DNA from 3 places in the Streptomyces sp. NPDC002328 genome. Region 2 is predicted to be linked to each of the others. Evidence: riboswitches for the same ligand, from Rfam matches in the RefSeq annotation. Region 2 holds a riboswitch; each other region holds the start of a gene.
What was found. Region 2 has a riboswitch for thiamine pyrophosphate ahead of thiO (glycine oxidase ThiO). Riboswitches for the same ligand answer to the same signal wherever they lie in the genome.
Positions count from the first base shown of each region.

Region 1: it holds a riboswitch for thiamine pyrophosphate, as region 2 does, so the genes downstream of both, ACFYX4_RS24950 (thiamine ABC transporter substrate binding subunit) here and thiO (glycine oxidase ThiO) in region 2, are expected to answer to the same signal.
Region 3: it holds a riboswitch for thiamine pyrophosphate, as region 2 does, so the genes downstream of both, thiC (phosphomethylpyrimidine synthase ThiC) here and thiO (glycine oxidase ThiO) in region 2, are expected to answer to the same signal.

Region 1 covers NZ_JBIARQ010000010.1:202,980-212,494, forward strand. The annotation lists gene ACFYX4_RS24910 (murein hydrolase activator EnvC family protein) at 1-459, opposite strand, end outside; gene rpsB (30S ribosomal protein S2) at 730-1,647, shown strand; gene tsf (translation elongation factor Ts) at 1,805-2,641, shown strand; gene pyrH (UMP kinase) at 2,830-3,588, shown strand; gene frr (ribosome recycling factor) at 3,762-4,319, shown strand; gene ACFYX4_RS24935 (phosphatidate cytidylyltransferase) at 4,319-5,539, shown strand; gene ACFYX4_RS24940 (GNAT family N-acetyltransferase) at 5,626-6,198, shown strand; gene rlmN (23S rRNA (adenine(2503)-C(2))-methyltransferase RlmN) at 6,257-7,363, shown strand; TPP riboswitch at 7,391-7,497, shown strand; gene ACFYX4_RS24950 (thiamine ABC transporter substrate binding subunit) at 7,578-8,666, shown strand; gene ACFYX4_RS24955 (ABC transporter permease) at 8,711-9,515, shown strand, end outside.
Region 2 covers NZ_JBIARQ010000001.1:368,736-378,250, forward strand. The annotation lists gene ACFYX4_RS01685 (phytoene desaturase family protein) at 6-1,478, shown strand; gene ACFYX4_RS01690 (hypothetical protein) at 1,517-2,485, opposite strand; gene metF (methylenetetrahydrofolate reductase [NAD(P)H]) at 2,542-3,465, opposite strand; gene thiE (thiamine phosphate synthase) at 3,572-4,219, opposite strand; gene ACFYX4_RS01705 (Rv2175c family DNA-binding protein) at 4,337-4,702, opposite strand; gene ACFYX4_RS01710 (NAD(P)/FAD-dependent oxidoreductase) at 4,794-6,035, opposite strand; gene ACFYX4_RS01715 (hypothetical protein) at 6,068-6,418, opposite strand; TPP riboswitch at 6,470-6,581, shown strand; gene thiO (glycine oxidase ThiO) at 6,579-7,742, shown strand; gene thiS (sulfur carrier protein ThiS) at 7,799-7,999, shown strand; gene ACFYX4_RS01730 (thiazole synthase) at 8,003-8,797, shown strand; gene pknB (Stk1 family PASTA domain-containing Ser/Thr kinase) at 9,007-9,515, shown strand, end outside.
Region 3 covers NZ_JBIARQ010000011.1:65,278-74,792, forward strand. The annotation lists gene ACFYX4_RS25640 (SsgA family sporulation/cell division regulator) at 1-247, shown strand, start outside; gene ACFYX4_RS25645 (YibE/F family protein) at 380-2,176, opposite strand; TPP riboswitch at 2,249-2,438, shown strand; gene thiC (phosphomethylpyrimidine synthase ThiC) at 2,431-4,245, shown strand; gene ACFYX4_RS25655 (VOC family protein) at 4,374-4,760, opposite strand; gene ACFYX4_RS25660 (DUF1801 domain-containing protein) at 4,766-5,128, opposite strand; gene ACFYX4_RS25665 (LysR family transcriptional regulator) at 5,261-6,145, shown strand; gene ACFYX4_RS25670 (hypothetical protein) at 6,390-7,274, opposite strand; gene ACFYX4_RS25675 (metallophosphoesterase) at 7,467-8,546, opposite strand; gene ACFYX4_RS25680 (LacI family DNA-binding transcriptional regulator) at 9,207-9,515, opposite strand, start outside.

The DNA.
Region 1 (9,515 bases), on a different contig from region 2:
GCAGTGGGAGCCCGTCGGCTGGACCGTTCCCACCTGTGCGCCCGCGGCGACCTCATCGCCCTTGCGCACGGACGGCGTCACCGGTTCGTAGGTCGTTCTCAGGTCGGTGCCGGCGAGTTCCACGGAGACGACTCCTCTGCCCGCCACCTGCCCCGCGTAGGAGACCCGGCCGGCCGCCACCGACCGGACGGGTGCGCCGGGGGAGGCCGCCAGGTCCACGCCCCGGTGGCCGCGCGCGTACGCCGTCGCCGGGGGCTCCCAGCCGCGCAGCACCGGCGGGCGGACGCCCACCGGCCAGACGCGGCCGATCGCCGGGACCGGCGGGGAAGGGGATCCGGGCGGAGAAGGGGATCCCGGCGAGGAAGGGGATCCGGGCGGCGCTGGGTCCGCCCGGGCCACGGCCGTCGTCAGGGTGATCAGCAGGAGCAGCAGCAGGCCCCCGCACCGCTTCGCGTTCATGCGGAAAGCCTGGCGTGAAACCGCCGGCCGCGCCGGAACCTGTGGACCGGCGTCCGGTTGTGGACAGCGGCGTCACCCGGCGGCCCGCCGGTCCCGTACACTTCTTCTGGCGATCCGGGTCACCGGGTCGACTTCGCACGCCCCAACACCAGACCCTCACCGGTCGGTGTCAGCGCCCCTCGGTCCTTCGTGGCTCGGCGCGTCGCGGGCGTCAGGCGCGGGAGCCGTCCGGCACCCGCGGCACAACCGAGAAACTCAAGGAGAACGGCCATGGCCGTCGTCACGATGCGGGAGCTGCTGGAAAGCGGCGTCCACTTCGGTCACCAGACCCGTCGCTGGAACCCGAAGATGAAGCGCTTCATCTTCACCGAGCGCAACGGCATCTACATCATCGACCTGCTCCAGTCGCTGTCGTACATCGACCGCGCCTACGAGTTCGTCAAGGAGACCGTCGCCCACGGCGGCACGGTCATGTTCGTCGGCACGAAGAAGCAGGCGCAGGAGGCCATCGCCGAGCAGGCCACCCGCGTCGGCATGCCCTACGTCAACCAGCGCTGGCTGGGCGGCATGCTCACCAACTTCTCGACCGTCTACAAGCGCCTCCAGCGCCTCAAGGAGCTCGAGCAGATCGACTTCGAGGACGTCGCCGCGTCCGGTCTGACGAAGAAGGAGCTCCTGGTCCTCTCGCGTGAGAAGGCCAAGCTGGAGAAGACCCTCGGCGGTATCCGCGAGATGTCCAAGGTGCCCAGCGCCGTCTGGATCGTGGACACCAAGAAGGAGCACATCGCGGTCGGCGAGGCCCGCAAGCTCAACATCCCGGTCGTCGCCATCCTCGACACCAACTGCGACCCCGACGAGGTCGACTACAAGATCCCGGGCAACGACGACGCGATCCGCTCCGTCACCCTGCTCACCCGCGTGATCGCCGACGCCGTCGCCGAGGGCCTCATCGCCCGCTCCGGCGTCGCCACCGGCGACAAGGGCGACAAGGCCGCCGGCGAGCCGCTGGCCGCGTGGGAGCGCGACCTGCTCGAGGGCGAGAAGAAGGCCGACGAGGCCCCCGCCGCGGAGACCGCCGAGGCCCCGGCCGCCGAGGCCGCCGCCGAGGCCCCCGCGACGGAGACCGCCGAGGCGCCTGCGGCCGAGGCCGCTGCCGAGACGCCGGCCGCCGAGGGCGACCAGGCCTGACCGTCAGCGTCAGCGTTGACGGCGGGAGCGGTGACATGAAATCCGCTCCCGCCGTTCACCCGTAGGTCAGCGCGGAGTCGGACGTCTACAGCTTCCTGTAGGTCGCAGACCGTGCAGATCTCCGATCTTCCAGACTTCGAGAAAGATTCACAGACTCATGGCGAACTACACCGCCGCCGACGTCAAGCAGCTCCGCGAGCTCACCGGCGCCGGCATGATGGACTGCAAGAAGGCGCTGGACGAGGCCGAGGGCAACGTCGAGAAGGCCGTCGAGGCGCTCCGTATCAAGGGCCAGAAGGGCGTCGCCAAGCGCGAGGGCCGCTCCGCCGAGAACGGCGCCGTGGTCTCGATCATCGCCGACGACAACTCCTCCGGCGTCCTGGTCGAGCTGAAGTGCGAGACGGACTTCGTCGCCAAGGGCGAGAAGTTCCAGGCCGTCGCCAACGCGATCGCCGAGCACGTCGCCAAGACCTCCCCGGCCGACCTCGAGGCCCTGCTCGGCTCCGAGATCGAGGCCGGCAAGACCGTCCAGGCGTTCGTGGACGAGGCCAACGCCAACCTCGGCGAGAAGATCGTCCTGGACCGCTTCGCGCAGTTCGCCGACGGCTTCGTCATCGCGTACATGCACCGCACGATGCCCGACCTGCCCCCGCAGATCGGTGTCCTCGTCGAGCTGGACAAGCCGAACGCCGACGTCGCCAAGGGCATCGCCCAGCACATCGCCGCCTTCGCGCCGAAGTACCTCTCCAAGGAGGATGTGCCGGCCGACGTCATCGAGTCCGAGCGCCGCATCGCCGAGGAGACCACCCGCGCCGAGGGCAAGCCCGAGGCCGCGATCGCCAAGATCGTCGAGGGTCGCCTCAACGGCTTCTTCAAGGACGCCACCGTCCTCGGTCAGCCGTACGCGCTCGACAACAAGAAGTCCGTCCAGAAGGTCCTGGACGAGGCCGGTGTCACCCTGAAGCGCTTCTCGCGCATCAAGGTCGGCATCTGAGTCCGTACCGCGATCGACGCGCGACCCCTATAGGGTCGACGTGAGTCGTCCGCGTACGCCGTCACGCGCGCGTGACGGACGACAGCAGATCTGACGAGGAGGCCATTGCCGCGCATGGGATGCGAACGACACCCCACCGGCAATGGCCTTCTTCGTATGTGCACCACGTGAAAGAGGCGGGATCTCCCATGACCACCAAGCCCCAGAAGAGCGACGACGGCAAGGTACGCGGCCGGTTCCTGCTGAAGCTGTCCGGAGAGGCGTTCTCCGGTGGCGGCGGCCTGGGCGTGGACCCCGATGTGGTGCACAAGATCGCCCGCGAGATCGCGGCCGTGGTGCGCGACGGCGCGGAGATCGCCGTCGTCATCGGCGGCGGCAACTTCTTCCGCGGCGCCGAGCTCCAGGTCCGCGGCATGGACCGGGCCCGTTCGGACTACATGGGCATGCTCGGCACCGTGATGAACTGCCTCGCCCTCCAGGACTTCCTGGAGAAGGAGGGCATCGACAGCCGGGTCCAGACCGCCATCACCATGGGCCAGGTCGCCGAGCCGTACATCCCGCTGCGCGCCGTGCGGCACCTGGAGAAGGGCCGCGTGGTCATCTTCGGCGCCGGCATGGGCATGCCGTACTTCTCCACCGACACCACCGCAGCCCAGCGCGCCCTGGAGATCGACGCCGAGGCGCTCCTGATGGGCAAGAACGGCGTGGACGGCGTCTACGACTCCGACCCGAAGATCAACCCGGAGGCGGTCCGGTTCGACTCCCTCGGCTACGGCGAGGTCATCACGCGCGAGCTGAAGGTCGCCGACGCCACCGCGGTCACGCTGTGCCGCGACAACAAGCTCCCGATCCTCGTCTTCGAGCTTCTGGCCGAGGGCAATATCGCGCGGGCCGTCAAGGGTGAGAAGATCGGCACGCTTGTGGGTGACCAAGGCGGCCGGGCCTGACCGGTTCGGACCGCGGTTCGTACGACAACACCTGACCGGGGGACGGACCCTGGTCAGGGGATGGACAATGTCCTGCCGGTCGGGAACCGTGCAGGAAGAAGACGCGACGCAGCCGGCCGCCGCCCCCGCAAGGAACCGCAGCCGGGCCTACTCAAGACACGCAGGAGCAAGTGGTGATCGAAGAGACCCTCCTCGAGGCCGAGGAGAAGATGGAGAAGGCCGTCGTGGTCGCCAAGGAGGACTTCGCCGCGATCCGCACCGGCCGTGCGCACCCGGCGATGTTCAACAAGATCGTGGCCGACTACTACGGCGCGCCGACGCCGATCAACCAGCTGGCTTCGTTCTCCGTGCCGGAGCCGCGCATGGCGGTCGTGACCCCGTTCGACAAGAGCGCGCTGCGCAACATCGAGCAGGCGATCCGCGACTCCGACCTGGGCGTCAACCCGAGCAACGACGGCAACATCATCCGTGTGGTGTTCCCCGAGCTCACCGAGGAGCGCCGCCGCGAGTACATCAAGGTCGCCAAGGGCAAGGGCGAGGACGCCAAGGTGTCCATCCGCTCCGTCCGCCGCAAGGCCAAGGACGCGATCGACAAGCTCGTCAAGGACGGCGAGGTCGGCGAGGACGAGGGCCGCCGTGCGGAGAAGGAGCTCGACGACACCACCGCGAAGTACGTCGCCCAGGTGGACGAGCTCCTCAAGCACAAGGAAGCGGAGCTGCTCGAGGTCTGATGAACGACTCTTCCTGGGGCGCTCCGCCGCACGCCGGTTCACAGGCGGGGTACTGGGGGCCCAACGACCAGGGACCTGTCCGGGGGGCCGCCCCGGCGGGTCCCGCGTACGATGCGCCTGAGGCGCAGCAGACTCGCCCCATGCCCATCGTCCCCGACGTACCCGCTCACGGCGGACACCAGGATGACGACCGGGGGGCCGCTCGGCCGGGCGGCCCTTCGTTCCGGGACGACACGCCGTTCAGCGACGCGTCGTTCCGCAACGAGTCCCTCCGCGACGGGAGCCGCCGCGGCGGCGACGCCCCGTACCGCGACGAGACCTCGTCGGCGCAGCCCCCTGCGGCGGCGCCGCAGAATCCGGAGCCCATGCCCGACGCCCCACAGCCTGCGCCCGCACCGCAGAAGAAGAGCGCGGGCCGTGACCTGGGCGCGGCCATAGGAGTCGGCGTCGGCCTCGGCGCGGTGATCGTCGCGTCGCTGTTCGTCGTCAAGGCCGTGTTCGTCGGCGTCATAGCGATCGCCGTCGTGGTCGGGCTGTGGGAGCTGACCAGCAGGCTCCAGGAACGCAAGGGGATCAAGGCGCCGCTCGTGCCGCTCGCCATCGGCGGCGCGGCGATGGTCTTCGCCGGGTACTTCCGGGGCACCGAGGGCGCGTGGGTCGCCATGGCCCTGACCGCGCTCGCGGTCCTCGTCTGGCGGATGACGGAACCGCCGGAGGGCTACCTCAAGGACGTCACGGCCGGTCTCTTCGCGGCCTTCTACGTCCCGTTCCTGGCCACCTTCGTCTCCCTGATGCTGACGGCCGAGGACGGCGCGCAGCGCGTGCTCATGTTCCTGCTGCTGACGGTGGTCAGCGACACCGGCGCGTACGCCGTCGGCTGGCGCTTCGGCAAGCACAAGCTCGCCCCGCGCATCAGCCCCGGGAAGACCCGCGAGGGCCTGCTCGGGGCGGTGGCGTTCGCGATGGTCGCGGGCGCGCTGTGCATGCAGTTCATGATCGACGGCGGCACCTGGTGGCAGGGGCTGCTGCTGGGCCTCGCGGTAGCGGTCAGCGCCACGCTCGGCGACCTCGGCGAGTCCATGATCAAGCGGGACCTCGGCATCAAGGACATGGGCACGCTCCTGCCCGGCCACGGCGGCATCATGGACCGGCTTGACTCCCTCCTGCCGACGGCCCCGGTGGTCTGGCTGCTGCTGGTCCTCTTCGTGGGCTCCGGCTGATCCGCCCCTCGCGACACGTGCAGCGCACGGGCCCCCGTCCTGTCCTGGGCGGGGGCCCGCCGCGTTCGTTGTGACATCGTGTGGGCATGGACACAGAGGTTCGTCCCGCCGCGGTCTTCGAGGACGTGCGCGCCGTGCTCGGGCCGAAGTCGGCGGGGGCCGGCGTGTGCTGGTGCCTGAGCTACCGGATCCCGTCCAGGCTCAACAACGAACTGCGCGGAGAAGCCCGCGGCGAGTACGTCGAAGGGCTGTGCCGTGCGGAGCGCCCGCCCGGGGTGCTGGCCTACGACGGTGACGTGCCGGTCGGCTGGGCCGCCGTCGCGCCGCGCGCCGAGACATCCTTCGCGCGCAACCGCAAGATCCCGCACGTCGACGACCTGCCGGTGTGGTCGCTGTGGTGCGTCCGGGTCCGCCCCGGTCACCGCAAGCGGGGCGTCTCCCACGCGCTCATCGAGGGCGCGGTGGAGTTCGCCCGCGCCCAGGGCGCCCCGGCGATCGAGGCGTACCCCCTCGACAACGGCGACGCCCGGGTCGACCTCACGATGGCCTACGCCGGCCTGCGGAAGAACTTCGAACGCGCCGGCTTCGTCCACGCCGCGGACACCACCTCCGTGCTGGCCGGCCACCCGAGGATCCTGATGCGCCTCGCCCTGAGCTGACCGCCGCCGGCGGCGGGGCGGAACCTCACCCGATTGGATCTGCCACACTGGTACAGCCATGCCTAAGCCCGGAGAACTCACATTCGTCGCCCCCCGCGGAGCCAAGAAGCCGCCGCGGCACCTCGCCGACCTCTCGCCCGCCGAGCGGAAGGAGGCGGTGGCGGAGATCGGTGAGAAGCCGTTCCGGGCGAAGCAGCTGTCGCAGCACTACTTCGCGCGGTACGCGCACGATCCGGCCGAGTGGACCGACATCCCGGCCGGCGCGCGCGAGAAGCTGCGCGAGGCGCTGCTGCCGGAGCTGATGACCGTCGTACGGCATCTGTCGACGGACCAGGGCACGACCCGCAAGACGCTGTGGCGGCTGTTCGACGGGACGCTCGTGGAGTCGGTGCTGATGCGGTACCCGGACCGGGTGACCATGTGCATCAGCTCGCAGGCGGGATGCGGCATGAACTGCCCGTTCTGCGCGACCGGGCAGGCCGGCCTGGACCGGAACCTGTCCACCGCCGAGATCGTGCACCAGATCGTGGACGGCATGCGCGCGCTGCGCGACGGCGAGGTCCCCGGCGGTCCGGCCCGGCTGTCCAACATCGTGTTCATGGGCATGGGCGAGCCCCTCGCCAACTACAAGCGGGTCGTCGGCTCCATCCGCGCGCTCACCGACCCCGCGCCCGACGGGCTCGGGCTCTCGCAGCGCGGGATCACCGTCTCGACGGTCGGGCTGGTGCCGGCCATCCACCGGTTCTCCGACGAGGGCTTCAAGTGCCGGCTCGCGATCTCGCTGCACGCCCCCGACGACGAGCTTCGCGACACCCTCGTCCCCGTGAACACGCGGTGGAAGGTACGCGAGGTGCTCGACGCCGGGTTCGAGTACGCGGAGAAGTCCGGGCGGCGCCTGTCCATCGAGTACGCGCTGATCCGTGACATCAACGACCAGGCCTGGCGCGGCGACCGGCTCGGCCGGCTGCTCAAGGGCCGTCCCGTGCACGTCAACCTCATCCCGCTGAACCCGACGCCCGGCTCCAAGTGGACCGCCTCCCGGCCCGAGGACGAGAAGGCGTTCGTCGAGGCCATCGCGGCGCACGGCGTGCCCGTCACCATCCGGGACACCCGGGGCCAGGAGATCGACGGGGCCTGTGGCCAGCTCGCGGCGACCGAGCGGTAGTCTGTTCCGAGACAACTTCATACCTTCGTATTCCGACAGGGGAGCGCCACAGCGCTGAGAGTGCGGCAACCGGCCGCAGACCCTCTGAACCTCGCCCAGGTCATTCTGGGTAGGAAGTTCGGTCATCACTCGAGCTGTTGCGCCCTGCCCGGGCTCCCCTCGCGGGTCCCGGGCAGGGCCGCGTCTCTTCCTGGTCACCCCCAGGAGGAATCCAGTGCACACCAGGACGTTCGCCGCCGCGGCCGTCAGCCTCGGCCTCGTCACGCTGTCCGCGTGCGGTTCGTCGTCGTCCGGCGACTCGGGCTCCGGCTCGGACGGCGGCTCCAAGACCGTCACCCTCGTCAGCCACAGCTCGTGGGCCGTCTCCAAGAACGTGCTTCCCGAATTCGAGAAGCAGACCGGGTACAAGGTCCGGGTCCTCGAGGACGGCGACGCCGGGCAGGCCGTCAACAAGGCGATCCTCACCAAGGACAACCCGCAGGGCGACGTCTTCTTCGGCGTCGACAACACGCTCCTGTCCCGCGCCCTCGACAACGACCTGTTCCAGCCGTACGCGGCCAAGGGCCTCGACCAGGTCGGCGCGGAGTACCGGCTCGACGGGGACAAGCACCGGGTCACCCCGGTCGACCACGGCGACATCTGCGTCAACTACGACAAGAAGTACTTCGCCGACCGGAGGCTGGCCCCGCCCGCCACCTTCGACGACCTGGTCAAGCCCGCCTACAAGGACCTCCTGGTCACCGAGAACGCCTCCACCTCCTCGCCCGGCCTCGGCTTCCTGCTCGGCACCGCCGCGAAGTACGGGGACGCCGGCTGGGAGGCGTACTGGAAGAAGCTCAAGGCCAACGGCGTCAAGGTCGTCGACGGCTGGGACCAGGCCTACAACGAGGAGTTCTCCGGTTCGGCCGGCGGCAAGAAGGCCGGCGCCGACCGGCCGCTCGTCGTCTCCTACGCCTCCTCCCCGCCCGCCGAGGTGATCTTCGGCGACCCGAAGCCCGCCACCGCCCCGACCGGCGTCGCGACCGGCACCTGCTTCCGGCAGGTCGAGTTCGCGGGGCTGCTGAGCAACGCGAAGAACAGCGCGGGCGGCAAGGCCCTGATCGACTTCCTGGTCTCGAAGCAGTTCCAGGAGGACATGCCGCTCAACATGTTCGTCTACCCGGTGGTCAAGGGCGCGGCCGTGCCCGCCGAGTTCACGAAGTACGGGCCCGCCGCCCAGGATCCCGAGACCATGGACCCGGCGAAGATCGCCGCGGACCGCGACCAGTGGGTCAAGACGTGGACCTCGCTCGTCCTGAAGTAGCCACCCGCCGGCGACGCACCGGGAACGCGGCGCGGCTCGGGCTGATGGCCCTGCCCGTCGCGTTCTTCGGCGTCTTCTTCGCCTACCCCGTCGCCGCGATCGTCTCGCGCGGACTGAACGGCGACGGGGACGGCGAGGGCCACGGCGGATGGCGGTTCGGCCGGCTCCTCGACGTGCTCGGCCAGTCCGACATCCGGCACGTCCTGTGGTTCACCACCTGGCAGGCGCTCGCCTCCACCGCGCTCACCCTGCTGCTCGCGCTGCCCGCCGCCTATGTCTTCGCCCGCTTCGCCTTCCCCGGCAAGGAGGTGCTGCGGGCCGTCGTCACCGTGCCGTTCGTGCTGCCGACGGTCGTCGTCGGCACGGCGTTCCTGGCACTGGTCGGGCGCGGCGGACTGCTCGACGAGCTGTGGGGCGTACGGCTGGACACCACCGTGTGGGCGATCCTGCTCGCGCACGTCTTCTTCAACTACGCGGTCGTCGTACGGACCGTGGGCGGGCTGTGGGCGCAGCTCGACCCCCGGCAGGAGGAGGCGGCGCGGATGCTGGGGGCCTCGCCCTTCGGGGCGTGGCGGCGGGTGACCCTCCCGGCGCTCGCGCCGGCCGTGGCCGCCGCCGCGCTGATGGTCTTCCTGTTCACCTTCACCTCCTTCGGCGTGGTCCAGATCCTCGGCGGGCCCACCTTCTCCACGCTGGAGGTGGAGATCTACCGGCAGACCTCGGAGATCTTCGACCTGTCCACGGCCGCCGTCCTGACCCTCGTGCAGTTCGTCGCGGTGGGCGCGATCCTCGCCGTGCACGCCTGGACGGTCCGGCGCAGGGAGAGCGCGCTGCGGCTGGTGGACGCGT
Region 2 (9,515 bases):
CGGTCATGGCACGGATTGCGGTGATCGGCGCCGGACTGGGCGCGATGGCGGCCGCTGCCCGGCTGGCCGTCGCGGGTCACCGGGTGGTGGTGTACGAACGTACGCGGACGTACGGCGGCGCGGTGCGCCGGTTCGAGCGGGAGGGGTTCGCGTTCGACACCGGGCCCGGTCTGCTGCCGCTGCCCGCGGTCTGGCGCGATCTGTTCCTCAAGACGGGCAAGGAGCCGCTGGAGGACCTCGTCGAGCTGGCGCAGGTCGACCCGTCCTCACGGCACGTGTTCGCGGACGGCACCGAGGTGGCCCTGCCGAACGCCTCGCGCGCGGGAGTCGTCGCGGCCCTGGAGGAGTCGCTCGGGGCGGGCGCGGGAAAGCGCTGGGGCGACTTCCTGGTCCGGGCCCGCGAGGCCTGGGACCGCACCCGCCGGCCGCTCCTGGAGGAGCCCCTGTGGCCGAACTGGCAGGTGCTGGCCGAGCGTGAGCCCTACCCGTCGGTGCCGCACAAGCGCCTGCTGCGCACCCGTCGGGCCGGCACCCTCGCCGAGGTCGGCGCGTGGGAGCTGCGCGACGCCCGGCTCGCCGCGCTCCTGGAGAGCCACGCGCTCGCGTACGGCCTGGATCCGCGCGTCGCCCCGGCGAGCGCGGCCGTGCTGCCGTACATGGAGCACGCGTTCGGGATGTGGTACGTGCGCGGCGGGATCCGGGAGCTGGCCCGCGCGGTGTACGAGCGGTGCGTGGCCCGGCGGGTCGAGTTCGTCTTCGACGCCGAGGTCGCGCGGGTCCTGGAGAAGGACGGCCGGGCGGCGGGCGTGGAGCTGCTCGACGGCACGCTCGTGGAGGCCGACTTCGTGGTCGCGCCGGGAGGCGTCGAGGGTCTGCCCGCGCGTGCGCGGGGCGAGGTCCCGTCCCAGGCGGGCCTGTCGAGCCGTCTGACCGTGCTGCTGGCGCTGCGCGGCGGGCGTCCGCAGGGGGCGGCCCCTCGCACGGTGGTGCACACGGACGACCGCGAGGGCGAGTTGGAGAGCCTGTTCGGCACGACGCCGGTGACGCCGGCACGCCCGACGGTCACCGTGCTGCGGCCCGACGACCCGGGCCTGGTCCCGGACGCCGGTCATGAGGCGGTCGTCGTCGGCTGCGTGGTCCCCGCGGGGACGGACGTGCCCGCCGACGGCGTCGAGCGGCTGATCGACGCCGCCGGACGTGCCGTCCCGGGGCTGCGGGACCGCGTCCTGTGGAGCGAGGTGCGCACGCCCGCCGACATCGCGGACGAGACCGGGGTCGCGGGCGGGTCGGTGCCGGCGCCGGCGCTGGCCGCGGCCGGGGGGCGACTGCTGCACCCGTCCAACTCCACCGCGATACCAGGCCTGTTCACCGTCGGCGGCTGGTCCCACCCGGGCGGCGGGCTGCCCCACGCCGGGATGTCGGGCGCGCTGGTGTCCGGACTGATCGTGGAGGGACGGGAGTTCCGGGGCTCGCAGTGAGCCCCGGAGCGGTACCGCTCGTCGGAGTCGGAGCGCCGTCAGTACCGGTACTGCTCGTCGTACCCGGTGCCCTGCTGCCGTCCGTCGCCCTGGTAGGGGTAGTTCTGGTCGGGCGGGAGGTCGCCGCCCAGCGGGTCGTCGGCGGTGCGCTGCTGCGGGACCCAGACACCGCCGGCCGGGGTCTCCCCGTAGCCGCCGGCGCCGTACTGGTCCTGGCCGTAGCCCTGCTGCCCGTACTGCTGCTGGCCGTAACCGGTGTCGTACGAGCCGCCGCCGTAGGTCTGGGTGCCGATGTACGGGTCGGAGTAGGCGGCGTACTGCTGTTCGCCGGCGGAGTCGTAGCCGTACTGCTGCTGTCCGTAACCGGAGTAGCCGTCATAGCCGTGGCTCTGGTCCGCGCCCTGGGCTGCCGTCGCGTACTGGTCCTGGGGCTGGGCGGCGGCCGCGTAGGCGGAGTCGCTGTAGACGCCGTAGGTGCCGGTGTCGTCGGGCATGGGCTGCGGCTCGTAGACGGCGGTGGTCTCGGCGGCCCCGGCGGCGCCCCGGGCGGCCGGGGTGAAGACGTCGTCGCGGTCGTCGTCGTCGAAGGAGTTCTTGTCGCGGCCGTAGGAGACGCTGTCGCCGCCGAAGGGGGAGCCGGTGTCCTGGCCGTAGGGGTCGGCGCCGGCCTCGGCCGCCTCCAGGTCGGAGACCTCCAGGGTCGGGTCCTTGCGCTCGGTCTTGCCCCGGCGGCCCTTGACGGCGTCAGCGCCGCGGCGGCTGACCGCCCAGCCGGCGGAGAAGCCGCGGCGGAACGACAGCGTGACGTACGTCTGGCCGACCGCGAAGGCGGCGGCGCCCAGCCCGATGACGATCACGTTGGGCATGAGCACGCCCAGCACCACGCCGACGAAGCCGGCGAACGCCAGCAGTCGCCAGCGCAGCCGCGCCTTGTACTGCAACAGCACCTCGCCGAGCAGCCACAGCGCGACGATGCCGAACGCGATGTAGAGGACCGTCCAGCCCATGTACGCCCCTCTCCCAGTGGCCGCTACGCAGTGTGTCGTATCTGGATGCGACCGGTCTAGGCCTGCGGTGGGTGGTGCAGACCCAGGTTCTCGTAGATTTCCAGCGTCGCCGTGGAGTTGTTGAGCGTGATGAAGTGCAGTCCGGGCACTCCCTCGGCGAGGAGCCGAGCGCAGAACTCCGTGGCGAAGTCGATGCCAATGGAGCGTACAGCGGCCGGATCGTCTTTGGCTGTGAGGATGCGCTCTTTCAGCTCGGCCGGGAAGTGGGCGTTGCTGAGCTTGGGGAGCCTCTCCAGCATCTTCACACTCGTCACCGGGAGGATCTCGGGGATGACCGGGGTGGCGCAGCCGGCCGCCGCCACCCGGTCGCGCAGCCGCAGGTAGGACTCGGGCTGGAAGAACATCTGGGTGATGGCGTAGTCGGCGCCGGCCCGGCACTTGTCGACGAAGTGCCTGACGTCCGCGTCCCAGTCGCCGGAGCGCGGGTGCATCTCGGGGAAGGCGGCGACGCCGACGCAGAAGTCGCCGGACTCCTTGATGAGCCGGACGAGCTCGGCGGCGTAGGTGAGACCGCTCGGGTGCCGCACCCACTCGCCCATGGGGTCGCCGGGCGGGTCGCCGCGCACGGCGAGCATGTTGCGGATCCCGGCGTCGGCGTACTGGCCGATGATGTTGCGCAGCTCGGCGACGGAGTGGTCCACGGCCGTGAGGTGCGCGACCGGGGTGAGGGTGGTGTCGACGACGATCTGCTGGGTCTCCTTGACCGTGGTCGCCCGGGTGGAACCGCCGGCGCCGTAGGTCACCGACACGAAGTCCGGGGCGACCGCCTCGACCCTGCGGAGCGCGTCCCACAGGCTCCGCTCGCCCTTGGGCGTCTTCGGCGCGTAGAACTCGAACGAGTAGGTCGTCTTGCCGGTGGCCAGGATGTCGCGCACGGTGCGGGCGCGGTCGGTCCTGGTGGATGCGGTTCCGAGGGCCATACGGGCAGGTTAGTCAGGGGGCGGCGGTCCCCCAACCGGATCTCGGAGATTTGCCCGATTCGCCGGGCTGTTGTCCACCCTTTGGACAATCGGCCGGGCTCATGCCTCACGCCTGGCGCAGTCGCTTCACGAACTCGGCCGCCGCGGCGCCCGGGTCGACGGCCTCGGTGATCGCCCGGACGACGACGACCCGGCGGGCGCCGGCGTCCAGCACCTCGTCGAGGCGGGAGAGGTCGATGCCGCCGATGGCGAACCAGGGGCGGTCGGCGCCCAGGGCGGCCGTGCGGCGGACCAGGTCGAGGCCGGGGGCGTGGCGGCCGGGCTTGGTCGGGGTGGGCCAGCAGGGGCCGGTGCAGAAGTAGTCGACGCCGTCCTGGACGGCGGCGGCCCCGGCCTCCGCCTCGGCGTGGGTGGAGCGGCCGATGAGGACGTCGTCGCCGAGGATCGCGCGGGCCGCGGGGACCGGCAGGTCGCCCTGGCCGAGGTGGAGGACGTCGGCGCCGGCGGCGTGGGCGACGTCCGCGCGGTCGTTGACCGCCAGCAGCTTGCCGTGCCGTGCGCAGGCGTCGGCGAACACCTTCAGGTGCTCGAGTTCCTCGGCCGCCTCCATGCCCTTGTCCCGCAGCTGGACGATGTCGACGCCGCCCGCGAGGACCGCGTCCAGGAACTCGGGGAGGTCGCCCTGCTTCTTGCGGGCGTCCGTGCAGAGGTACAGCCGGGCGTCGGCGAGGCGGGCGCGGGCGGTGTCGGGCATGCGTGGTCCCCCGGGGCGGCGGCGCACCGGAGGGTCCCCCGGGTGCGGTGGTGTACGGCCGGGGCCGCGGCGGACCGGGCCGGGGCCGTACACCGGACGGTTGTTCGACTCAGTGCGTCAGACGGCGAGCGCCTGGGCGCGGCGCTTCACCTCCGTGCCGCGATTCTCGCTCAGGGCCTGGGCCGGGGTGCCGGGCAGGCTCGGGTCGGGGGTGAAGAGCCACTCGAGCATCTCTTCGTCCGTGAAACCGTCGTCCCGCAGGAGCGTCAGGGTGCCCACCAGGCCCTTGACGACCTTGTCCTCGTCGATGAAGGCGGCGGGGACGTGCAGCGCGCGGTTCTCGCCACGGCGTACGGCGATGAGCTGGCCCTCCTTGACCAGCTGCCGCACACGCGTCACCTCGACATCGAGGGCTTCCGCGATGTCGGGCAGGGTGAGCCAGGCGGGGACGAGAGCATCGATCTTTGCGTCAATCTCGGTCACGGGACAAGCGTAGGCGCTCCGCGGGGCGGGCCGCGATGGGCCGTCCCCCGGGCGGGGGCGCGCTGCCCCGGGGGGCGTCGCGCCCGCGCGCTCAGGCGGTCGCGTTCTTCAGGGGGCGGGCCGGGTCGGTGAGCAGTCTGGGGTTCATGGGCGTGCCCGCCTCGATCAGCTTGCGGCCCTGGGCCAGGTCACGCGGCCGGCCGACGGCCAGGAGGGCCATCAGGCGGTCCTCGCGCAGCCAGCACACCGTCCACGCGGGACCGGAGCCGTCGCCGCGCCACACCATCCGGTCGGCCGCGCCGTGGTGGCCCGCGTACTGGACGAAGCGGCCGAACTGCTCGGACCAGAAGTACGGCACCGGGTCGTAGGCCTCCAGGGGCTCATCGGTGGGCTCGCCGATGATGTTGGCGGCGACCGTGCGCGGGCCCTGGAGGGCGTTGTCCCAGTGGTGGACGAGGAGCCGTTCGGCGTACCGCGCGGAGGGGAAGGAGGCGCAGTCGCCGACCGCGTACACGTCCCGCGCGGAGGTGCGCAGATGGGCGTCGGCCACGACCTCGCCGTGCGCGCCGAGCTCGACGCCGGAGCCGGTCAGCCAGGCCGTCGCGGGCCGCGCGCCGATGCCGACCACGACGGCTCCGGCGGGCAGCCGTGAGCCGTCGTCGAGGACGACCGCGCCGGGTTCGACGCGCTCCACGCGCGTGTGGGTGCGCAGTTCGGCGCCGCTGTCGGCGTACCAGCCGGCCATCGGGGCGGCGACCTCGGCGGGCAGGGCGCCCGCCAGCGGCCGGTCGGCGGCCTCGACGACGGTGACGGCGCAGCCGGCGTCACGGGCGGCCGTGGCGAACTCCGCGCCGATCCAGCCGGCGCCGACGACCACGACGTCGTGCTGCCGGGCGAGGACGGGCCGCAGCCGTTCGGCGTCGTCCAGGGTGCGCAGCAGATGGACGCCCGGCACGCCCTCGGCGCCGGGCAGCCGGATCGGCTCGGCGCCGGTGGCGAGGACCAGGACGTCGTACGGGACCGGTCCGGCCTCGGTGTCCAGCACATGGTCGGCGGGGCGCACGCCGAGCGCCTCGCTGCCGAGCCTGAGGTCGATGCCGAGGCTCTCGAAGTCGACGTCGAAGGCGGAGCCCTCGGCCTTGCCGAGCAGGACGGCCTTGGACAGCGGGGGCCGGTCGTAGGGCTGGTGGGGTTCGGCGCCGATCAGCGTCACCGAACCGTCGAATCCCTGCTCACGCAGGGCGACCGCGGTCTGCACCCCGGCCATGCCCGCGCCGACGACGACCACGCGCCGCTGGGCCGGCCTGACTTCGTCCCGTCTCTGCTCGCTCACCTGATCACCTTAGACAACTGACGAATTGTCAGTCAGCCGTCGTGCTCCGTGACCTGCTCCACAACGCTGGTCCCGCTGCCGGACTGCGACTCCCACTCCCAGGTCTCGTCGAGGCGCACCCGGCCGTCGGGCAGCTCCACCACCGTCGACACGCAGTGCCCTGAAGACGTCGTGCCGTCGTACTTGAGTTGTACGTACCGGAAGTCGAGTCGGTCTCCCTCTCGGGTACCCACCAGATGCCCTCGTACGACGTCGCCGCCCGTGTAGTCGGCCCAGATCACACCGTCCCGCTCGTGGTACGTGAAACGGGTGCGGGTGCCGACCTGGCCGGGGGCCTGGTCGGCGACGGGGGCGAGGACGAGTCCTTCGAGCGAGCGCGGCATCCCGCCATGCTGCCTTACCGGTGTGCGGGACCAAGAGCTAGGGTGGCCGCGTAGAGCACTCGCGGGAGCCCGGACGCACCGGGCTGAGAGGGAGGCTGGCGGCCTCCGACCGTACGAACCTGATCCGGGTCATGCCGGCGAAGGGAGGGGCTGGACGCCCATGTCCTCACATACGTCGGACGTCCTCGTCGTCGGCGGCGGCGTCATCGGGCTGGTCACGGCGTGGCGGGCCGCGCAGCGCGGGTTCGCCACGGCGGTGGTGGATCCCGAACCGGGCGGCGGGGCCGCGCAGGTGGCGGCCGGGATGCTGGCCGCCGTCACCGAACTGCACCACGGCGAGCAGACGCTGCTCGGTCTGAACGTGGAATCGGCGCGCCGCTACCCGGACTTCGCGGCCGAGCTGACCGACCTCACCGGGCACGACCTCGGCTACCGCCGCTGCGGCACCCTCGCGGTCGCGCTGGACTCCGACGACCGGGCGCATCTGCGTGAACTGCACGCCCTGCAACGGCAGTCGGGGCTGGAGTCGGAGTGGCTGTCCGGGCGGGAGTGCCGTCGTCTCGAGCCGATGCTCGCGCCGGGGGTGCGCGGCGGGCTGCGGGTGGACGGCGACCACCAGATCGACCCGAGGCGGCTCGCGGGGGCGCTGGTGGCCGCGTGCGAGCGGTCGGGCGTGGTGTTCCACCGCGCGTGGGCCGAGCGGCTGTCCGTGACGGGCGGCCGGGCCGCCGGGATCGTCACGGCCGACGGGACGGCGCTCGGGGCGGGGCAGATGGTGCTCGCGGGCGGGAGCCTCAGCGGGCGGCTCGCGGGGGTGCCGCGGGAGGTGCTGCCGCCGGTGCGGCCGGTGAAGGGGCAGGTGCTGCGGCTGGCGGTGCCCCCGCGCTACGCGCCGTTCCTGAGCCGTACGGTGCGCGCGGTGGTGCGTGGCAGCGACGTCTACCTGGTGCCCCGGGAGAACGGCGAGCTGGTCGTCGGCGCGACGAGCGAGGAGCTCGGCTGGGACACGACGGTGACGGCGGGCGGCGTCTACGAGCTGCTGCGCGACGCCCATGAGCTGATCCCCGGGATCACCGAGCTGCCGCTCACGGAGACGCGTGCGGGGCTGCGTCCCGCCTCGCCCGACAACGCGCCGCTGCTCGGGCCGAGCGGGCTGGACGGGCTGCTGCTGGCCACCGGGCACCACCGCAACGGCGTGCTGCTCACGCCGGTGACCGGCGATGTGCTGGCGCATGCCCTGACCACGGGTGAACTGCCCGATGTGGCCCGTCCGTTCACACCCCGGCGCTTCGGCGCCGCCGCACTCTCGGAGCTGCCCGTATGAACAGCCCGGAACAGGACCAGGCCCACGGCTCGGCCGGCGACTCCGCCCACGGCTCGGTGTGTGTCCGCGTCAACGGCGAGCAGCGGGAGGTCGCGGCCGGCACCGCCCTCGACGCCGTCGTGCGGTCCCTGACCGCCGCGCCCTCCGGGGTGGCCGCCGCGCTCAACGAAACCGTCGTCCCGCGCGCGCGGTGGTCCGACACGCCCCTCCGCGAGGGCGACCGTGTGGAGATCCTCACAGCCGTGCAAGGAGGCTGAGCCATGGCCGACGATCCCTTCGTCCTCGGCGGTACGGCGTTCTCGTCCCGTCTGATCATGGGCACGGGCGGTGCGCCCAGCCTGGAGGTGCTGGAGCGGGCGCTGGTGGCGTCCGGGACCGAACTGACGACGGTCGCGATGCGGCGGGTGGACCCCTCGGTGCACGGCTCGGTGCTCTCCGTGCTGGAGCGGCTCGGGATCCGGGTGCTGCCGAACACGGCGGGGTGCTTCACGGCCGGGGAGGCGGTGCTGACGGCGCGGCTCGCGCGGGAGGCGCTCGGGACGGACCTGGTGAAGCTGGAGGTCATCGCGGACGAGCGGACGCTGCTGCCGGACCCGGTGGAGCTGCTCGACGCCGCGGAGACGCTGGTCGACGACGGGTTCACGGTGCTGCCGTACACCAACGACGATCCGGTGCTGGCGCGGAAGCTGGAGGACGTGGGGTGCGCGGCGGTGATGCCGCTGGGGTCGCCGATCGGGTCCGGGCTCGGGATCCGCAACCCGCACAACTTCCAGCTGATCGTGGAGCACGCGCGGGTGCCGGTGATTCTGGACGCGGGGGCCGGTACGGCGTCGGACGCGGCGCTGGCGATGGAGCTGGGGTGTGCGGGGGTGATGCTGGCGTCCGCCGTGACGCGGGCGGGGGATCCGGAGCGGATGGCGTGGGCGATGCGGGCGGGGGTGGAGGCGGGGCGGTTGGCTCGGCTGGCGGGGCGGATTCCCCGGCGCTACTTCGCCGCGGCGTCTTCTCCTGCGGAGGGCTTGGCCGTGCTGGACCCCGAGCGTCCCGCGTTCTGACCGTCGGGACGGTCCCGTTTTTTCTCCCACCCGCGCACCGCCCGTTCACCGTCGACTGAGAGGTGGACGTCGCCTGTGGGGGCTCGGCGCCGTCGGCGGCTTTCCCCGCGTTCGATTCTTGTCGCTGGTTCATTGCGTGCGTCACAGGTCCGCTTCAGTGCGGTGGTGGGTGGGGTGGGGGTGTCGGTGGGGGCTCGTAGACTCGCTGCGTGGACACGACCCTTCAGGACCCTCTGGTCGGGCAGGTGCTCGACCGGCGTTATCGCGTGGAGGCGCGGATCGCGGTCGGCGGGATGGCCACGGTCTATCGGGCCGTGGACACCCGCCTCGACCGCGTGCTCGCGCTGAAGGTGATGCACCCGACGCTCGCGAGCGACGTCTCCTTCGTCGAGCGCTTCATCCGCGAGGCCAAGTCCGTCGCCCGGCTCGCCCACCCGAATGTCGTTCAGGTGTTCGACCAGGGTGCCGACGGGGCGTACGTCTATCTCGCCATGGAGTACATCGCCGGCTGCACGCTTCGCGACGTGCTGCGGGATCGCGGCGCGCTCCAGCCGCGGGCCGCGCTGGACATCCTGGAGCCGGTGCTCGCCGCGCTCGGCGCCGCGCACCGGGCCGGGTTCGTGCACCGGGACATGAAGCCCGAGAACGTGCTCATAGGGGACGACGGGCGGGTCAAGGTCGCCGACTTCGGTCTCGTGCGCTCCGTGGACACCGTCAC
Region 3 (9,515 bases), on a different contig from region 2:
ACCGTGCGGCGAGGGCGATGTGCGGGTCTCGCCCCTCGACCCCGGTTCACTCGGCGAGGTCCTGATCAGACTTCAGGTCGGCGGCGACCAGGCGGTGTTCCGTTCCTCGACGGCTCCGCTCGTGGCCTTCCTGGACCGCACCGACAAGCTCGTCCCGCTGGGCCAGGAGGGCGCGCTCGCCGACTTCGACGCCCACCTCGACGAGGCCCTGGACCGGATCCTGGCGGAGGAGCAGAGCGCCGGCTGAAGCGTCGTGCCGGGGAGGGCGACGACACGCTTCTGCGCGGGGAGGGGCTGTGCAGGAACGCTTCTTCCGAAGGCGGACGAGGTTCGGGCACCCGAGGCGAGGTGGGCGACGGCCGCGGACGCTTCGCCCCGGTCAGCGCTTGCGCCGCCTGCCCCTGCCGCCGCTCCGAGCAGCCGGGGACGCCGGACCCGCCGCAGCGGCGGCCGCCGCCCCGGGCGTGCCTTCGGGGGCCGTCTCGGCCGCCGAGTCCGGACCCGGGCGGTCGGCCGAGACCACGAGCGCCGCGAGCGCCGTCGTCACCGGGACCGACGCGACCAGACCGATCGAGCCCACGAGCGTGCGCACGATCTCCGCGGCGACCAGTTCGCTGTTGGCGACCGTGCCGACGCTGCTCTGCGCGATCGAGAAGAGCAGCAGCAGCGGCAGCGCCGCGCCGGCGTAGGCGAGGACGAGTGTGTTGACCACGGACGCGATGTGGTCGCGGCCGATGCGGATGCCCGCCTGATACAGCCCGCGCCAGCCCATCGACGGGTTGGCCTCGTGAAGCTCCCAGACCGCCGAGGTCTGGGTGACCGTCACATCGTCGAGGACGCCGAGCGAACCGATGATGATGCCGGCGAGCAGCAGACCGCTCATGTCGATCGACGGATACAGGCCGTGGATCAACCCGGTGTTGTCGTCCGTGTTGCCGGTCAGCGCGGCCCAGTCGACGAACCAGGATCCGAGGGCGCCGATCAGCAGCAGCGAGATGAGCGTGCCGAGCACCGCGACGGAGGTGCGGGCCGAGAGACCGTGACACAGGTAGAGGGCGATCAGCATGATGGCGCTCGACCCCACCACCGCGACGGCCAGCGGGTTCGACCCCTGGAGGATCGCGGGCAGGACGAAGAAGTTCAGCACCAGGAAGCTGATGGTCAGCGCGATCAGGGCCATGACGCCCCGCAGCCGTCCGACGATCACGACGGCGACCGCGAAGATGCCGGCGAGCAGTCCCATCGGGAGCCGGCGGTTGATGTCGGTGACCGAGTACTGGAGGTCCTTCGGCGCGGAGGGCTCGTAGGCGACCACGACCTTCTGATCCTGTTCCAACTGCCGTGACTGGTCCGGCTGGACGATCTCCGTGAACGTACGGCCCTTGTCCTTGCCGGTGTCCACCCGGATCGTGGCCCGCTTGCAGGTGCCGTTCGCCTGCTGCTGCGCGGAGGAGCCCTCGGCCGTGGAGGTGTCTCCGGTCGGGGTCTCACCCGAGGCGTTCACCGACGAGCAGCTCACGCTCTCGACCTTGGTGACCGTCGCCTGCTGGGTCTGCCGGTCGAAGCCCACCCCGGTGCGCTCGTGCGCCGGAGCGCCGCCGGGCCACAGCACGACCAACCCGGCGAGCACCGCCACGGCGAACGGGATCAGGACCGCACCGATGACCTTGCGCAGGTGCCGGGAGACGGGGGCCGCCGGGCCGTGACTGTGGCTGTGCGAGTGCCCATGACCGCCACCCGCACCGTGCCCGCCCGAGCTGTGCCCTCCCGAACCGTGGTCGTGGCTGTCGCCCCCGCCCTGCTCACCGCCGGGACCGTGGCCACCCGGACCGTAGCCGTGGCTTCCCGAGCCATGCCCGCCCGATCCGTGGCCGTGGCCCCCCGAGCCCTGCCCGCCACCTGAACCCCGCCCGGCCCCGTGGCCGTTGCCGTCTCCGAAGCCGCGTCCCCCGCCGTCCGCTGCCGGACCGTCGCCCGATGCCTGGCCTCCGTCAGGCGGGTACGCGCCGCCGAAGTCGTCGGGGCGCCCGCCGCCGTAACCGAACCCGTGATCACGCCCTCTGCTGAAGTCGCGGTCGTCTTCGGGACCCGGTCCGGTGCCGGGCCCGGTGCTGTTTCGGGCGGCCGGTCGGCGAGGCGGCTCGGGGGGCGGATACGGGGGAGGAGTCGTGGTCACCGACCGATCATCGCAAGAACGGCAGGGGCCCACTGTTCACCGCGCCACACATGCCGCTAGCGTGGAGGCACCTTTTGCACACGCGGGAGCTCGGAGCACCGGGCTGAGAGGGCGCTGACCTCCGTCTTCGCGATGTTTCACGTGGAACGCCATCACCACCGAGTGATGTTTCACATGAAACGTCGGCAGACGGCAATCGCTGCGTCGACCGCTGAACCTGTTACCGGGTAATGCCGGCGTAGGGAGTAGGTCTCATGACCAACAAGGACGCACGCACGCCTGCCTCCACGCAGATCTCCGCCGAGGTCTCCGCGAACGGGGAGGCCGGGAAGTCCATCGGCTGGCACAAGGCGTACGTCGAGGGCACACGCCCCGATCTGCGGGTGCCGGTCCGTCAAGTGCACCTCACCAACGGGAAGTCGGTCACGCTGTACGACACGTCCGGCCCGTACACCGATCCGCTCGTCGACACCGACGTCCGCCGGGGGCTGTCCCCGCTGCGGGAGAACTGGATCATCGCCCGCGGGGACACCGAGGAGTACGCGGGTCGCCCCGTCCGTCCCGAGGACGACGGCATCAAGCACACCTCGCCGCGCGGCGGTCTGCGCAATCTCGACGCGGTCTTCCCGGGACGACCCCGGCTGCCGCGTCGCGGTCGGGCCGGCGAGGCGGTCACTCAACTCGCCTACGCCCGGCGGGGCGAGATCACGCCCGAGATGGAGTATGTGGCCATCCGGGAGAACGTGGCGCCCGAGGTGGTCCGCGAGGAGATCGCCGCGGGCCGCGCGGTGCTGCCGGCCAACGTCAACCACCCGGAGATCGAGCCGATGATCATCGGCAAGCGGTTCCTGGTGAAGGTCAACGCCAACATCGGCAACTCGGCGGTGACGTCCTCCATCGAGGAGGAGGTCGAGAAGATGACCTGGGCGACCCGATGGGGTGCCGACACGGTCATGGACCTGTCCACCGGCCGGAACATCCACACCACCCGCGAGTGGGTGCTGCGCAACTCCCCCGTCCCCATCGGCACGGTGCCGCTCTACCAGGCACTGGAGAAGGTCGACGGCAGGGCCGAGGAGCTGACCTGGGAGATCTACAAGGACACGGTCATCGAGCAGGCCGAACAGGGCGTGGACTACATGACGGTCCACGCCGGCGTCCGCCTCCCGTACGTCCCCCTGACGGCGAACCGCAAGACCGGCATCGTCTCCCGCGGCGGCTCGATCATGGCCGCGTGGTGCCTGGCCCACCACAAGGAATCGTTTCTCTACGAGAACTTCGAGGAACTCTGCGAGATCCTCGCGGCCTACGACGTCACGTACTCGCTGGGCGACGGCCTGCGCCCCGGTTCCATCGCGGACGCCAACGACGCGGCGCAATTCGCGGAGTTGAGGACGCTCGGGGAACTCAACCGGATCGCGAAGCGTTTTGATGTACAGACGATGATCGAGGGCCCGGGCCACGTCCCGATGCACAAGATCAAGGAGAACATCGACCTTCAGCAGGAGATCTGTGATGAAGCTCCGTTCTATACGCTCGGCCCGCTGACGACGGACGTCGCGCCGGCGTACGACCACATCACCTCCGGCATCGGTGCCGCGATGATCGCCTGGTGGGGCACGGCCATGCTCTGCTATGTCACGCCCAAGGAGCACTTGGGCCTGCCCAACCGTGACGACGTCAAGACCGGCGTCATCACCTACAAGATCGCCGCCCACGCAGCCGACCTCGCCAAGGGGCACCCCGGTGCGCAGGAATGGGACGACGCGCTGTCCGACGCCCGCTTCGAATTCCGCTGGGAGGACCAGTTCAACCTGGCCCTCGACCCGGACACGGCCCGTGAGTTCCACGACGAGACCCTGCCGGCGGAACCGGCCAAGACGGCTCACTTCTGCTCGATGTGCGGGCCGAAGTTCTGCTCGATGAAGATCAGCCACAGCATCACGGAGCGATTCGGCGGTACGCCGACGGAAGGAGCGACACAGGACGAGATCGCGGACGGAATGCTCCAGAAGTCCAAGGAGTTCGCGGCGAGCGGCAACAGGGTGTACCTGCCCATGGCCGACTGAGGCGGCCCTTCGGTCGACCGAGTTCGCAGGGCCCCGGTCCCGGTCCGGACGCGATGCCGTCCGGACCGGGAGCCAGGAACGGTCAGGCCGGGGAGCCCGGCGCGGTCAGGCTGCGGAGTCCTGCGTGGTCAGGCCGCGGAGTCCTGCGGATACCAGCGGAGCTCCACGGTGTTGCCGTCCGGGTCCCGGACGTAGACCGAGGTGGCGGAGCCCCGTGCGCCGAAACGCTCGACGGGGCCTTCGAGCAGGGTGACGGGCTCCGTCCTGAGGAACTCGTCCCAGTCCAGGGGGTCCACGGTGAGGCAGATGTGGTCGACGTTGGACGTTCCCCGAGGGCGGCGGACCAGGTCGATGACGGTCTCGGGGGCCACTCGCACCGAGGGGAACGGGACTCTGCCCGCCCGCCACTCGGTGACGCGGACCGGTTCCAGACCGAGGAGCCCGATGTAGAAGTCCAGAGACCGCTCGACGTCCTCGACGTTGAGCACCAGATGATCGAAGGCCTTGACGCGCAGCGAGGTCACTTCTCCTCCAGCGCGACGGCATGGCGCAGCCACTGGGTGAACAGGGCCGGGTCCACGTCGTCGACGGTCCTGAGCTTCACGGAGGCCATCTGGCGGGCGCCGGGGACCAGCCGCCCGGAGGGGTCGGTGATCTCCTGGCCTCGCCACAGACCGAAGGTGACGTAGGAGGTGTACGCCTTGAGCAGACAGACCGGTGTCCGGCCGGGTCTGTCGCCGAGGCTCCAGGTGGGATGGCCGTGCCAGAGCGCGCCGGCGCCGTCCGGCAAGGCGGCGTCGATGTGGGGGCGCACCTTCTCGCCGATCTCCCGCAGCTCGTCGTCGAGGCCGGCCAGGTAGGCGGTGATGTCCGAAGCGTTCATGGGGCGTCCTCGATAGTGGTGGGTTTCAGGGGGACGCCTCTTACGATCCACCGGCGAGAAGCTGTCATCAACGACGAATCGAACGACGGGCGTTGAGCCTGACTAAACGCCGGGGGGACTGTGCTGGAACGGGTGGAGATCGAGACCTTCCTGACGCTTGCCGAGGAACTGCACTTCGGGCGCACCGCCGAGCGCCTGCGTGTGACGACCGGGCGGGTCAGCCAAGTCGTCAAGAGGCTTGAACGGCGGATCGGAGGCGCACTGTTCGAACGGACCAGCAGAACCGTCCGACTCACGGCGATCGGGCGGCAGTTGGCCGACGATCTGAGGCCCCTGGTCGCCGCGATGGACGAGGCGCTGAGCAGAGCCGTCGATGCCGGCCGCGGTGTCACGGGTGAGCTGCGGGTCGCCTTTCTCGGCGAGTGGACGGCCCCCACGCTCCTGGAAGCGGTCGGTGTGTTCGGCGAGCGTCATCCCGACTGCCGCGTCGACGTGCGGGAGGTACAGCTGGCCGACTCCCGCGCGAGTCTGCTCGACGGCTCGGTGGATGTCCTCATCGCCTCGTACCCGTTCGACGGGATGGCGTGCGGACCGGTGCTGCTGACGGAGAACCGGGTGCTCGCCGTCGCCGCCGGGCATCCGCTCGCCGACGAGGAGTCGGTGTCCGTGGAGGTACTCGCCGAACACCCCGTGGTGCAGTACCCGGAGGTCACCTCGGCGGCGTTCAAACAGGACCGCACTCCGGACCGCACCCCGTCGGGCAGACCCGTGCCGAAGGGGCCGGCCGGACGGTCGTTCTCGGAGATGCTCACCCTGGTGGCGATGGGCCGAGGCGTCCTGCCGGTCGGCGAGCACTCCCGGCAGTACTACCCGCGGCCGGACGTGTCCTATGTGCCGATCCACGACGCACCGCCGATCGAACGGGGACCGGTGTGGCTGGAGGGAAACACCACGGAGCGCGTCCGCGCGTTCGTACGGGCCGCGGCGGATGTCGCGCGAAGGCCGCTGATCGCCTGAGTCGGCGCTGCTCGTGCCCGCAAGGGGCCGCGGACATGCCGGAGGGCGCCTCGGGTGCGGCTCGCCCTCCCGGGTGGCGGGGGCTGCTCCCGGGCGTACGGGGCTGCTCCCGGGCACAGGGTGCCGCTCCCCGGCGCGGGGCTCGCGTTCGCGCTCCCCGGCTCAGGGCTGACGCGTTCCGGCTCGGAGCTGACGCGGCCCGGCGTGCGGCTTGCGCTCCGCGGTGGGGGCGCAAGCCGAAGGCCTACTCGGGCTGGTGCTCCGGGCCCCCGAAGTCCGGGCTGGTGTAGTCCGGGCTGGTGTAGCTCGGCCGAGGGCCGGCCGAGGGGCCGTCGTCGGGGCTGGTGAAGCCGGGCCGGCCGTAGCCGATCTTCGGCAGCCGCCCGGTGGGGGCCGGAGGGGCGGGTGTGGGATGCAGTGCGGCGGTCGTACCCGGGTCGGCGAGGGCCTCGCGCAGGAACGGCAGGATGCCCCGGTCGAGCAGGGCCTCCCGCCAGGCTTCCCTGGCGCGGTCCACCTCCTCGCTGCGCTCGCCGTACAGGCCGGCCTCCAGGGAGGGACGGTTGCGCAGGGCGGTGAGCAGGAGTCCGACGGTGGCGACGAGGATCGCGGCCGCCGCGACGGCCCCGAACGCCCAACCGACGTTGATCATGGCCTCGGCGGCTGTCGGCTCGGGCTCGAGCATCCTGAGGACGTATCCCACGAGCAGGAAGATCACCGCGGCGGTGCCGGCGAGAACGGGGGTGAGGACGGCGGCGACGGCGACGGCGCCCGCCCCGGCGGCCTCGGCGACCTGGGCCGCCTCGCCCATGGTGGAGGCGAGCCCCATCCCGCCCACGCCCGGCTCGCCCGAGCCGGAGTCGTGGCCGGAGGTCGACGGGGTGGACGGCGCCGGGTGGCGCAGTTCCTCGCGGACCTTCACATAGTGCTGGTACTCGGTCGCCGCGGCCGCCGTGATGAGGGCGGTGGCGTTGAGCGCCATGGTGCGCAGTTGTTCGGCGTTGAGCCGTTGTCCGACAGCGGTCAGTTCCGGGTGGTGTGGGGCGGAGCGCAGCGCCTCATCGAGGATCCGCTCGTACTCCTGGCGGTCCTCGCTGTGCAGGTGCTGCGGAACGCTGTTCATGTGCATCCCCCGATGCTCCGTAGGGCTTGGGGCTCGCATGCCAACGAGCCGTCGGGCAGAAACGGAGGGGAGCCTGCTACGGATAAGCCGATGGTAGAGCGGCGACGGCATGAGGTGACAGGGGGTTCGCGGAAATTGGCCCCTGGCCTGGGGTGTAGTCGGCCGGTCCGGCGGGGTGAGCGCCGGGTCCGTGAACGGTCAGTCGGTGAGCGGCAGTTGCTGGACCAGCAGCTTCCCGGCCATCGTCACTCCGCCGTCCATCGCGATGGCCAGCCCGCCGGCGTAGACGTGCGGTCCCTCGACCGAGGGCTGCGGGTCGTCGCCCTCCTCGGAGCCGACCTCGCCCAGCAGGTACGGGATGGGGCTGTGGCCGTGAACGATGCGGGTGCCGCCGTACGTATCGAGCAGGGAGCGGACGGCGTCGGCTCCGCCCTCGTCGCGGAAGGAGAAGCGCTTGGTGAACTTGCGGAACAGGTCCCACACCTCGTCCGCGTCGTTGCGGGTGATCGTCTCGCGGACGGTGTCGTTGACCGCTTCGATCGAGTCGCCGTAGTCGAGGTAGGCGGTGGTGTCCGAGTGCACGAGCAGATGACCGTCGACCTCCTCGACGGCGTCGAGGCGGGCCATCCACTGGAGGTGGTGGTCCTGGAGACGGTCCATGTCCGACTTCTGGCCGCCGTTCAGCAGCCAGGCGGCCTGGAAGGTGGCGGTGCCCGCGCCGGAGTTGACGGGGGTGTCGCCGAACCGCTTGGCGCCGAGCAGCAGCAGTTCGTGGTTGCCCATGAGGGCCTTGCAGTAGCCGCCGGCCGCGGCGGCCTCGGCGGACAGCCGCATCACGAGGTCGATGACGCCGATGCCGTCCGGACCGCGGTCCGTGAAGTCGCCGAGGAACCACAGCCGGGCGGTGCCCGCGCACCAGTGGCCGGCGTCGTCGACCAGGCCCTTCTCCTGGAGGGCGGAGATCAGCTCGTCGAGGTAGCCGTGCACGTCGCCGACGACGAACAGCGGACCCTGGCCGGTCGCCTGCTGCGGCGCCGGGTCGGGTTCGGCGTCGACGGTCACCTGCACGGTGTCGCCCCGGTTGATGACCGGCAGATCGCGCTGGGTGGGCGTGTAGCCCTCGGGGTGCTCCAACGGGTCCTCGAGAGGCGGCGCGGCGTTTCCGGGATGCGTGCTCTCGGCGTACGGACCGGTCTCGTGGACGTACGCGGGCACCCGGAAGTCGCGCAACGTCGCCGTCCGCTCCACCTCGGGTCCCTGACCGGCCCCCTGAGTCATCAGACCCCTCCACCATCGCGCCGCAGCTGCACCGCTTCGGACTGCCTGGTCGTAACGGCCCGCGGTGCCGTGGGCCCATCATAGGAATGCGGATCGCGTCGTGTGATGTCCCAGGGGTGGTGAATCAGAGCAAGGCTCGGTTTCCCCGCGGCTTTCGTCCCGGTTGAGACGGGATCGGCAGCCCCGGATCCACCCCGCGGACACCGTGACCACACTCTCGTCCCACACGCCTCGGGCGAAGCGGGGGGTGCGCGTCCGCTTCCGGAAGGGCCGACGGACCGAGTCCGCGGGCCGCCTCCGGAACGATCCCGCCGGCCCGCCGGCCCACCGGCCCACCGGCCCACCGGCCCACCGGCCGGGCGACCGCGCGGCCGGCCTTCGGGACGATCGCGTCAGCCCGCCCGAGCCTGGTCCCCCGACCGCGGACCCGTGCCCCTCAGCCGCCGGGCCCGGTGCGCCGCCGGTCGAGCCGCCTCCCGCCCGGGCACCCCGCCGCAAGGACCGAACGCCGCGCCACCGGAAACCCCGGCGCTTCCCCTCAGCCCGCTTTCCTCGCGGCCCGGCCGGGGGGCACGGGGCCAGCCCCGGGGCCAGTCCCCAGCCCCGTACGACGACGGCACCCCCCGGCTGTAGCGCAGCCCCCGCGCGGCGCGCCCCGCTCTACGTCTTCTCGGGCGCCCGAGGCGGACTCACCGTCGTCCGTGGCGGACGTCGCTGAGACGAGGTACGCACGATCAGTTCGGTCGGTATCACCTGTTCGACCGGGTGGTCCCCGTCCACGCCCTCGATCGCGTCGATGAGGAGCTGGACCACCGCCGTCCCGATGCGGCGCGGCTTGAGCGAGAGCGTGGTGATCGGCGGCTCGGTGCTGGCGTACACGGTGGACTCGCTGCAGCACACCAGCAGCAGGTCCTCGGGGACGCGCAGACCGTAGCGGCGGGCCGCGGCCAGCAGGTCGGTGCCGTTGGG